3 regions of the Micromonospora sp. AKA38 genome follow, and region 3 is predicted to be linked to each of the others. Evidence: riboswitches for the same ligand, from Rfam matches in the RefSeq annotation. Region 3 holds a riboswitch; each other region holds the start of a gene.
What was found. A riboswitch is a leader RNA that binds a small molecule or an ion and turns the genes downstream of it on or off. The one in region 3 is predicted to bind cobalamin.

Region 1 (3,270 bases), on a different contig from region 3:
CCCGCGCGCCCCGTGGATGACCGCCGCGTCACTCCGCGCGCTGCTGGGGTCCACCGGGTTCGATCCCGACGCGGTGCGGGCGCCGCTGACGGCCGGACACGAGGGCGCGCCGGTGCGACGTGCCGCCCGTCGGCTGCCGGTGGTGGTCTACTCGCACGGCGCGGGCAGCCACCGCTCGGACACCACCATCGCGGTCCAGGAACTCGCCAGCCACGGATACGCGGTGGTCACCGTGGACCACACGTACGACGGGCCCGTCGAGTTCCCGGACGGCCGGGTGACCGTGCGGGAGGACGCGTACGACTCGACGCCCTGGACCTACACACGGGACGTTCGGTTCGTGCTGGACCAGATCGGCGTCCTCGCCGCCGGGGGCAACCCCGACGTCGACCGCCGGCCGCTCCCGGTCGGGCTGGGCGCGGCGCTGGACCCGCACCGGATCGGCATGTTCGGCTGGTCGAAGGGGGGCACCGCGACCGCGCTCACCATGGGCACCGACCCGCGGGTACGCGCCGGACTGAGCTTCGACGGGCCGATGCTGTCACAGCCGCGGCCCACCATCGACCTGGACCGGCCGTTCATGCTGATGACGGCGGAGTACACGCGCGTCACCGAGCCCGCCGTCGCCGAGTTCTGGTCGCACCTGCGCGGCTGGCGGCTCAACGTTCAGGCCGCCGGCGCGCTCCACCAGTCGTACGGCGACAACCAGTGGCTGGTGCCGCAACTGGCGCGGGTGATCGGGATGAGCGACGAGGAGCTCACCGGCTGGATCGGCACCCTCGACCCCGCCCGCGCGGTACGCATCCAACAGGCGTACCCGTTGGCCTTCTTCGACAGGCACCTGCGGCACCGGGGTCACCTGCTGCGCGGCCCGAGCCGCTCCTTCCCCGAGGTGTCGTTCGTGGCCTGAGCCGATCGGTGGGCGGCGGTGTTAAGCGGGGCCCCCTCCTCTACCGGAGGCGTTAACAAGGGGCCCCGCCTTCACCTCCAGCGGTGAGACGCAGCCGACACGCCCGACGCGACATCTGGTGTTGCCCACCGGCCATCGCCGCCATATATGGTGTCCCCGCAGCTGGTTCGGCCGCGCCTGAACGGCGCGGCCGAGGCAAGAGGGAACCCGGTGGAAGTCCGGGACTGCCCCGCAGCGGTGAGTGGGAACGACCGCCGTCATCAGCACTGGGCCACCGGCCTGGGAAGCGACGGCCAGTAGGCGACCTCGTGTCACGCCCGCGAGTCCGAAGACCTGCCAGCGCGCCGTGCGCTGCCGCGCGCGGCGGTCGAAGGTCGCGCGGGACGACCGACGCCAGCAGCCGGGCCGGTCCTGCGTGCCGTGCCCGTTGGCGTTCTCCCGCCGGCCGAGACCATCGGTGACAGCGAGGGAGAGGTCATGACGGTCGTGCGGGAGAGTCAGCGGTCCGGTGCCACCGGGCCGGAGCAGCGCCGGCTGGCGATGCGGGTCCGCAAGCGGGACGGCGACACCGAACCGGTCGACGTCAACCGGATCGTCCGGGCGGTCGAGCGCTGGGTCGCCGACCTGGACGAGGTCGATCCGCTGCGGGTCGCCACCAGGACCATCAGCGGGCTCTACGACGGGGCGAGCACCGCGGAGCTGGACCGGTTGTCGATCCGGACCGCGGCGGAGCTGATCGGCGAGGAGCCGCAATATTCCAGGTTGGCGGCCCGGCTGCTGGCCGCGTACGTGGCCGAGGAGGTCCGCGGGCAGCAGGTGACGCGCTTCAGCGAGTCGATCGGGTACGCGCACGGGCTGGGGCTGATCGGTGACGACACCGCCGCGTTCGTGGCCCGCCACGCCGGTGAGCTGGACGACGCCGTGGACCCGGCCGGTGACCTGCGGTTCGAGTACTTCGGACTGCGGACCGTGGCGGACCGTTACCTGCTGCGGCACCCGGAGTCGCGGCTGGTGGTGGAGACGCCGCAGTACTGGCTGTTGCGGGTGGCCTGCGGGCTGTCGCACACCCCCGCCGAGGCGGTCGGTCTCTACCGGCTGATGTCCAGCCTGGCCTACCTGCCCAGCTCCCCCACGCTGTTCAACTCGGGCACCCGGCACACCCAGATGTCGTCGTGCTTCCTGGTGGACTCGCCCCGCGACGAGCTGGACTCCATCTACGAGCGCTACCACCAGGTGGCGAAGCTGTCGAAGTTCTCCGGCGGCATCGGCATCTCCTGGTCCCGGGTGCGCGGCCGGGGCGCGCTGATCCGGGGCACGAACGGGCGGTCGAACGGCATCGTGCCGTTCCTCAAGACGCTCGACGCCGGGGTGGCGGCGGTGAACCAGGGCGGCCGGCGCAAGGGCGCGGCCTGCGTCTACCTGGAGCCGTGGCACCCGGACGTGGAGGAGTTCCTGGAGCTGCGGGACAACACCGGCGAGGAGTCCCGGCGGACCCACAACCTCAACCTGGCCAACTGGATCCCGGACGAGTTCATGCGCCGGGTCGAGGCGGACGAGGACTGGTCGCTGATCGACCCGTCCGACGCGCCGGAACTGCCCGACCTGTACGGCGAGGCGTTCGACGCCGCGTACCGGGCGGCCGAGAAGAAGGCGGTCCGCACGGTCCGGGCCCGTGACCTGTACGGGCGGATGATGCGCACGCTCGCGCAGACCGGCAACGGGTGGATGACGTTCAAGGACGCCGCGAACCGGCTGTCCAACCAGACCGGCGAGCCGGGCAACGTGATCCACCTGTCCAACCTGTGCACCGAGATCCTGGAGGTCAACGACGACGCCGAGACCGCGGTGTGCAACCTCGGTTCGGTGAACCTCGGCGCGCACGTCACCGCCGACGGGGTCGACTGGGAGAAGCTGCGGGCCACGGTGCGTACCGCGGTGGTGTTCCTGGACCGGGTGATCGACATCAACTACTACCCGGCCGCGCAGGCGGCGGCGTCGAATCCGCGCTGGCGGCCGGTCGGGCTGGGACTGATGGGCCTCCAGGACGCGTTGTTCACGCTGCGCCTGCCGTTCGACTCACCGGCGGCGCGGGAGCTGTCCACCCGGGTGCAGGAGGAGATCCTGCTGACCGCGTTGGAGACCTCCGCCGGGCTGGCCGAGCGGTTCGGGCCGCATCCCGCGTACCCGCGGACCCGGGCCGCGAAGGGCGACCTGCACCCGGACCTGTGGGGCGCGACGCCGACCCAGGTCGACAGGTGGGCGGCGTTGCGGGCGCGGATCGCCGCGTACGGGCTGCGCAACTCGCTGCTGGTGGCCATCGCGCCGACGGCCACCATCGCCTCGATCGCCGGCTGCTACGA
Region 2 (3,270 bases), on a different contig from region 3:
ATTCGTTGAGATCACTCAAGACACCGGACAACCGGATCGGGAAGGCTCGCGGGAAGGCGATCGGCGCTGCCGGCGGCGGTTCCCCGGCCGTGAGCCGCTGGATGACCGCTTGTGGCTTTCCATCCCGCCACGGGCGCGGCCCCCACTTCGGGTATTGTGCCGGGCGGCATGAACTGTTGCGAGGTGCCCCACCCGGTGGTGGGGAGAATCGGGAAGCCGGTGTGACTCCGGCACGGGCCCGCCGCGGTGACCAGGGAACTGCCGCCCACGCGCACGTGTGCGCAGTCACTGGCCGAACCGGCTGGGAAGGCGGGCGGACCGGTGTTGATCTGGGAGTCCGAAGACCGGCCTCGCGTCATCGGCCCCACCCGGGTGGGGCATGAGCGCAGCGGGAGCCTGCCCATGATCAGCGACATCTACGACGTGATCCACCGCCGCCGCGACGTCCGCGGCCAGTTCACCGGCGAGCCCCTCGCCCCCGGGGTCCTCGACCGGGTGCTGGCTGCGGCGCACGCCGCGCCCAGTGTCGGACTGTCCCAGCCGTGGGATTTCATCCTGGTCCGTGACCGGGACCTGCGCGAAGCGTTCCACCGGCACGTCCGGGCCGAGCGTGACACGTTCGCCGCCACTCTCGACGCCGAGGCGGCCCACCGGTTCTCCCGCATCAAGATCGACGGGATCATGGAGTCCTCGCTGTCGATCGTGGTGACCTACGACCCCGACCGCGGCGGCCCCGCGGTCCTGGGCCGGCACGCCATCGCCGACGCCGGCCTGTACTCCGTGTGCCTGGCCATCCAGAACCTCTGGCTGGCCGCCGCCGCCGAGAACCTCGGCCTCGGCTGGGTGTCGTTCTATCGCGAGCAGTTCCTCCAGCGGTTGCTCGCCATTCCGGCCGGCATCCGACCCGTCGCCTGGCTCTGCCTCGGCCCCGTCACCCACCTCGAAGCGGTGCCCGATCTCGAACGACACGGCTGGCGCCACCGCCGCCCCCTGCGCACGGCGATCCACCACGACCGCTGGAACCCCGGATCGGTCACGGGCTGACGTCTGTCCACCGGGGCTGGGGCCGGTGGCCCGGCCGGCATCGCGCGGCAGGGCCACCGGCCCGGGTGTCGTGACGGCGCCCGACCCGGCGAGGTCGATCAACACGTTTCGATGGCTGGGTCGCGCCCACCCCTGGCGGGAGGGGCGTTGACCCGGGGTCGGGAGGTGTGGCAGCATTCGCGGCCTGACGGCAGTGAAGGAAGCCGGTGTGATTCCGGCGCGGTCCCGCCACTGTCACCGGGGAGTGATCCCCCCTCGCGAGTCACGGCCGTGTGCGTGCGGTTGGAAGGCCGGGGGTGAGCGTCGATCCGGAAGCCAGGATACTTCGGCCGTCGGACGTACCCCAGGGCGTGGACACCCGAGGAGGACCCGATGACGCACGGCATCTCTTTCATCGACGAACATCGCCATGATCCGCACGGTGGACACTCCGCCGCACCCGTCGCCCGCCACGCCGCCGGTCGTGCCGGCGCACCCGAGACCGTGGACCCCCTCGGTCGGGGCGCGTGCCGCCGGCGTTGACCGCTCGCCGACCCGCGTCCCGGTGAGTCGCGCCGTGGGTCGCCGCACCCGCTGACGCCGCTCCCATCCCGCTTCGCCCCGGTCGCCTTCGCGCGACCCCGAGCGTCACTCTCCGGAGTTTTTCGTGCGCATCCTGCTGCTGTCCACCGCCGACACCGACCTGCTGGCCGCCCGCGCCAGCGACGCCGACTACCGGCTCGCCAACCCCGCGCGGGTCGACGCCGACGCGGTGCCCGCGCTCGTCGACGGCGTCGACCTCGCCGTCGTACGCCTGCTCGGCGGCCGGCAGACGTGGCCGGACGGGCTGGCCGCCGTGCTGGCCAGCGGCGTCCCCACGGTGGTGCTCGGCGGTGAGGCGCTGCCCGACGCGGAGCTGATGGCGGTCTCCACCGTGCCGTCCGGTGTGGTCACCCAGGCGCTCGCGTACCTGGTCGAGGGCGGCCCGGCGAACCTGGGCCGGCTGGCCCGGTTCCTGTCCGACCGGGTGCTGCTCACCGGCGAGGGCTTCGACCCGCCCGCGCCCACCCCGGCCTACGGCGTGCACGGCGATCCGGAGATCGTCCCCGGCCGGCCCACCGTGGGGATCGTCTTCTACCGGGCGCACGCGCTGGCCGGCAACACCGGCTTCGTCGACGTGCTCGCCGACGCGGTACGGGCCGCCGGCGGGAACCCGCTGCCGATCTTCTGCGGCTCGCTGCGGGGGTTGACCGCCGGCGCCGGTCCGCTCGGACTCTTCGGCCGGTGCGACGCGCTGCTGGTCACCGTGCTCGCCGCCGGCGGAGCGGTGGCCGCTGACGCCTCCGGCGGCGGCGACGAGGACGCCTGGGACGTCGGCGCCCTCGCGGCGCTGGACGTGCCGGTGATCCAGGCCCTCTGCCTCACCAGCACCCGCGAGCAGTGGGCGGGCAGCGACGCCGGACTGTCCCCGCTCGACGCCGCCATGCAGGTGGCCATCCCCGAGTTCGACGGCCGGATCATCACCGTGCCGTTTTCGTTCAAGCGGATCGACGCCGACGGGCTCTCGGTCTATGCCGCCGACCCCGACCGGGCCGCCCGGGTGGCCGGCATCGCGGTCCGCCACGCCCGGCTGCGGCACGTGCCCGCCGCCGACAAGCGCGTCGCGGTGGTGCTCAGCTCGTACCCGACCAAGCATTCCCGGGTCGGCAACGCGGTCGGTCTGGACACCCCGGCCTCCGCCGTCCGGCTGTTCGCGGCGATGGCCGACGCCGGCTACCACCTGGGCGACGCCCCGCCACCCGACGACGGCGACGCCCTGATCCACGCGTTGATCGCCGCGGGCGGCCACGACGTGGAGTGGCTCACCCCGGAGCAGCAGCGCGCCGCCGAGGCCCGGATACCGGGGCGCACGTACCGACGGTGGTTCGACGAGCTGCCCGCCGCGCTGCGCGAGCGGATGCGGGAGCACTGGGGAGAGCCGCCCGGCGAGCTGTACACCGACGGCGGGGACATCGTGCTGGCCGGCCTGCGCTTCGGCAACGTGGTGCTGCTGATCCAGCCGCCGCGCGGCTTCGGGGAGAACCCGATCGCCATCTACCACGACCCGGACCTGCCGCCCAGCCACCACTACCTGGCCGCGTACCGCTGGCTCGCCGCGCCGGTCGCCGACGGTGGGTTCGGCGCGGACGCCGTGGTGCACCTGGGCAAGCACGGCACCCTGGAGTGGCTGCCCGGCAAGGGCCTCGG
Region 3 (3,270 bases):
GGGTGCGGTGGTGCCGAGCAGGGTGAGCGCGGTCAGGCCGGCGAGGGCGACCGCGCGCAGGGGTCTTCCGAACATGGCAGCTCCACGGGGAAACGGCATCGTTGCCGTTCACTGTCGTCCTTGGCGGGAAGTTTCGCCAGATGTTCAGCCATGGAAAATCATTGCCGACGTGAGGATCAGGTCGGGATGGTACGTGACAACGACGAATGTTGATATGACCATGTGACTGCTGGTGGAGTGTGCGGACAACGGGATCTCCCCGTACCCCGAGGAGGTTGTCCATGGCCCTCCGCACGTCCCCGCTGCGCCGCCGGCTCGCGTTCGTCGCCGCCGTCGGCCTGATCCTGGTCACCGCCGCCGCCGGGCCGGCCGCCGCCCGCCCCGACCCGGACCGGGCCGGCGAGTCGGCCGCCGTCGCCTACCGGGTGCTCGGCCCACGCACCGTCGCCGACCGCACCGCGGTCGCCCGCACCGGCGCCGCCATCGACTACTCCGAACACGGCGTGCTGCACGTCACGGCCACCACCGCCGAGGCGAACGCGATCACCCGGCTCGGCTTCCGGCTGGAGAAGGACGTCGCCCCGGCGCCGGCCGGCGGCGCGACCGCGTACGCGTTCCCGCCCGCCGACTCGAACTACCACGACTACGCCGAGCTGACCGCGGTGGTCAACCAGGTGGTCGCCGACCACCCGAGCATCGCCCGCAAGCTCAGCATCGGCACGTCCTACCAGGGCCGGGACCTGATGGCCGTGAAGATCTCCGACAACGTCGGCACCGACGAGAGCGAACCGGAGATCCTGTTCAACGCCCAGCAGCACGCCCGCGAGCACCTGACCGTCGAGATGGCGATCTACCTGCTCAACCTGTTCACCGACAACTACGGCACCGACTCCCGGATCACCAACATCGTGAACTCCCGGGAGATCTGGATCGTGCCCACCGTCAACCCGGACGGCAGCGAGTACGACATCGCCACCGGCTCCTACCGCTCCTGGCGGAAGAACCGGCAGCCCAACAGCGGCTCCACGTACGTCGGCACCGACCTGAACCGCAACTGGAGCTACCAGTGGGGCTGCTGCGGCGGCTCGTCCAGCTCGAAGTCGTCGGACACCTACCGCGGCCCGTCCGCCTTCTCCGCCCCGGAGACCGCCGCGCTGCGCAACTTCGTCAACAGCCGGGTCGTCGGCGGGGTGCAGCAGATCAAGGCGAACATCGACTTCCACACCTATTCCCAGCTGGTGCTCTGGCCGTACGGCTACACGTACAGCAACACCGCCACCGGGATGAACGCCGACCAGTACAACACGTTCGCCACCATCGGCCAGCAGATGGCGGCCAGCAACGGCTACACCCCGGAGCAGTCCAGCGACCTCTACATCGCGGACGGCACCAGCATCGACTGGATGTGGGGCACCCACAAGATCTGGGCGTACACGTTCGAGATGTACCCCGGCTCGGCCTCCGGCGGCGGCTTCTACCCGCCCGACGAGGTGATCCCGGCGCAGACCTCGCGCAACCGGGACGCCGTGCTGACGCTCTCCGAGTACGCCGACTGCCCGTACCGGGCGATCGGCAAGCAGAGCCAGTACTGCTGACCTCACCCGGCGGCGGGGACCCCGGCCCCACCCCCACCGGGGTCCCCGCCCACCCCGCCCGTCCGGGTGATCTTCGCTGGTCGTGCGCTACGGTGGCACCGACCGTGCCACAGCGAAGCCGGTGCGAAACCGGCGCTGTCCCGCAACTGTGATGCCCCGTACGGTCGGCGTCGGCCTCCCGCCGGCGCCGACGGACGTGGGACGAGCCAGGTCGCCTGCCGCCCGGTCGCGACACGCGCCTTCGAGGAAGGGCGCCTCGCGGACGGGCCCTCCCACCCTGTCGGCGAAGCACCACGCTCCTCGACCGACAGGAGGACCTGTGACCCGACGTACCCCTCGGCTCTTCGCCACCGCGCTCGCGGCCGGCGTGCTGCTGCTCGGCGGCTGCGCCGAGAAGACCTCGACCGACACCCCCGCCACCGGCGCGTCCGGCGGCTCGTTCCCCGCCAGCGTGGGCAACCTGACGTTGGAGAAGCGCCCCGAGAAGATCGTCTCGCTGTCGCCGACCTCGACCGAGATGCTCTTCGCCATCGGCGCCGGCAAGCAGGTCACCGCCGTCGACGACCAGTCGAACTACCCGGCGGACGCGCCGAAGACCGACCTCTCCGGCTACCAGCCGAACGCCGAGGCGATCGCCGCGAAGAGCCCCGACCTGGTGGTGATCGCCAATGACACCAACAAGATCGCCAGCCAGCTCGTCGCGCTGAAGATCCCGGTCCTGCTCACCCCGGCCGCGACCACGCTCGACGACACGTACCGGCAGCTCACCGACCTGGGCAAGCTCACCGGCCACCCGGCCGAGGCGGACGCCGTGGTGCGGAAGATGAAGGACGACATCACCGCGCTCACCAAGGACCTGCCCAAGCGCGCCGAGAAACTGACCTACTACCACGAGCTGGGCCCGGAGCTTTACACCGCGACCAGCAAGACGTTCATCGGCACCATCTACGCGCTCGCCGGGCTGGAGAACATCGCCGACCCGGCCGACGCCGGCGGCAAGAGCGGCGGCTACCCGCAGCTCTCCCAGGAGGTCATCGTCAAGGCGAACCCCGATTTCGTCTTCCTGGCCGACACCAAGTGCTGCCAGCAGAGCGCCGACACGGTCAAGGCGCGCAGCGGGTGGGCCGGCCTCACCGCGGTCAAGAACAACCAGGTCGTGGCGCTTGACGACGACATCGCCTCGCGTTGGGGCCCGCGCGTCGTCGAGCTGCTGAAGGCGATCGTCGACGCCACCGCCAAGGTTCCGGCCTGACCGTGGCCGTACGACCGGCGGACCCCGTGCCGGCCGGGACGCCCGACGCGTCCCGGCCGGCCGGCCGGCTGCCGCACCCCCGCCGAGGCGCGGCACACGCCGACGCTCCGGCCCGGCCGGCCGGGCTGCGCACACGTTGGCTGCTCGCCGGGCTGGTGGCGGTGCTCGTCGCGCTGGTGGCCGGCGTCTCGTTCGGCCCGGTCAGCCTGCCGCCCGGCAGCGTCGCGGCGGAACTGCTCAACCTGCTGCCCGGCGTACACCTCGACAGCGGGCTCACCGAGCAGGAGGTCGCCATCGTCACCGAGCTGCGCCTGCCCCGGGTCGTGCTCGGTCTGCTCGTCGGCGCGCTGCTCGCCCTTGCCGGCGGCTGCTACCAGGGTGTCTTCCGCAACCCGCTGGCCGACCCGTACCTGCTGGGCGTGG

Region 1: linked by a shared signal. The riboswitch ahead of TPA0908_RS25545 (ribonucleoside-diphosphate reductase subunit alpha) and the one ahead of TPA0908_RS29860 (ABC transporter substrate-binding protein) in region 3 are both predicted to bind cobalamin.
Region 2: linked by a shared signal. The riboswitch ahead of cobN (cobaltochelatase subunit CobN) and the one ahead of TPA0908_RS29860 (ABC transporter substrate-binding protein) in region 3 are both predicted to bind cobalamin.

Annotation. Positions count from the first base shown of each region.
Region 1 covers NZ_BNEI01000005.1:1,933,423-1,936,692, forward strand. The annotation lists gene TPA0908_RS25540 (alpha/beta hydrolase family protein) at 1-910, shown strand, start outside; cobalamin riboswitch at 1,057-1,265, shown strand; gene TPA0908_RS25545 (ribonucleoside-diphosphate reductase subunit alpha) at 1,388-3,270, shown strand, end outside.
Region 2 covers NZ_BNEI01000004.1:364,917-368,186, forward strand. The annotation lists cobalamin riboswitch at 165-367, shown strand; gene bluB (5,6-dimethylbenzimidazole synthase) at 403-1,044, shown strand; cobalamin riboswitch at 1,241-1,370, shown strand; gene cobN (cobaltochelatase subunit CobN) at 1,691-3,270, shown strand, end outside.
Region 3 covers NZ_BNEI01000007.1:552,182-555,451, reverse strand. The annotation lists gene TPA0908_RS29870 (C39 family peptidase) at 1-75, opposite strand, end outside; partial or broken gene TPA0908_RS29865 (M14 family metallopeptidase) at 282-1,592, shown strand; cobalamin riboswitch at 1,664-1,832, shown strand; gene TPA0908_RS29860 (ABC transporter substrate-binding protein) at 1,915-2,847, shown strand; gene TPA0908_RS29855 (FecCD family ABC transporter permease) at 2,916-3,270, shown strand, end outside.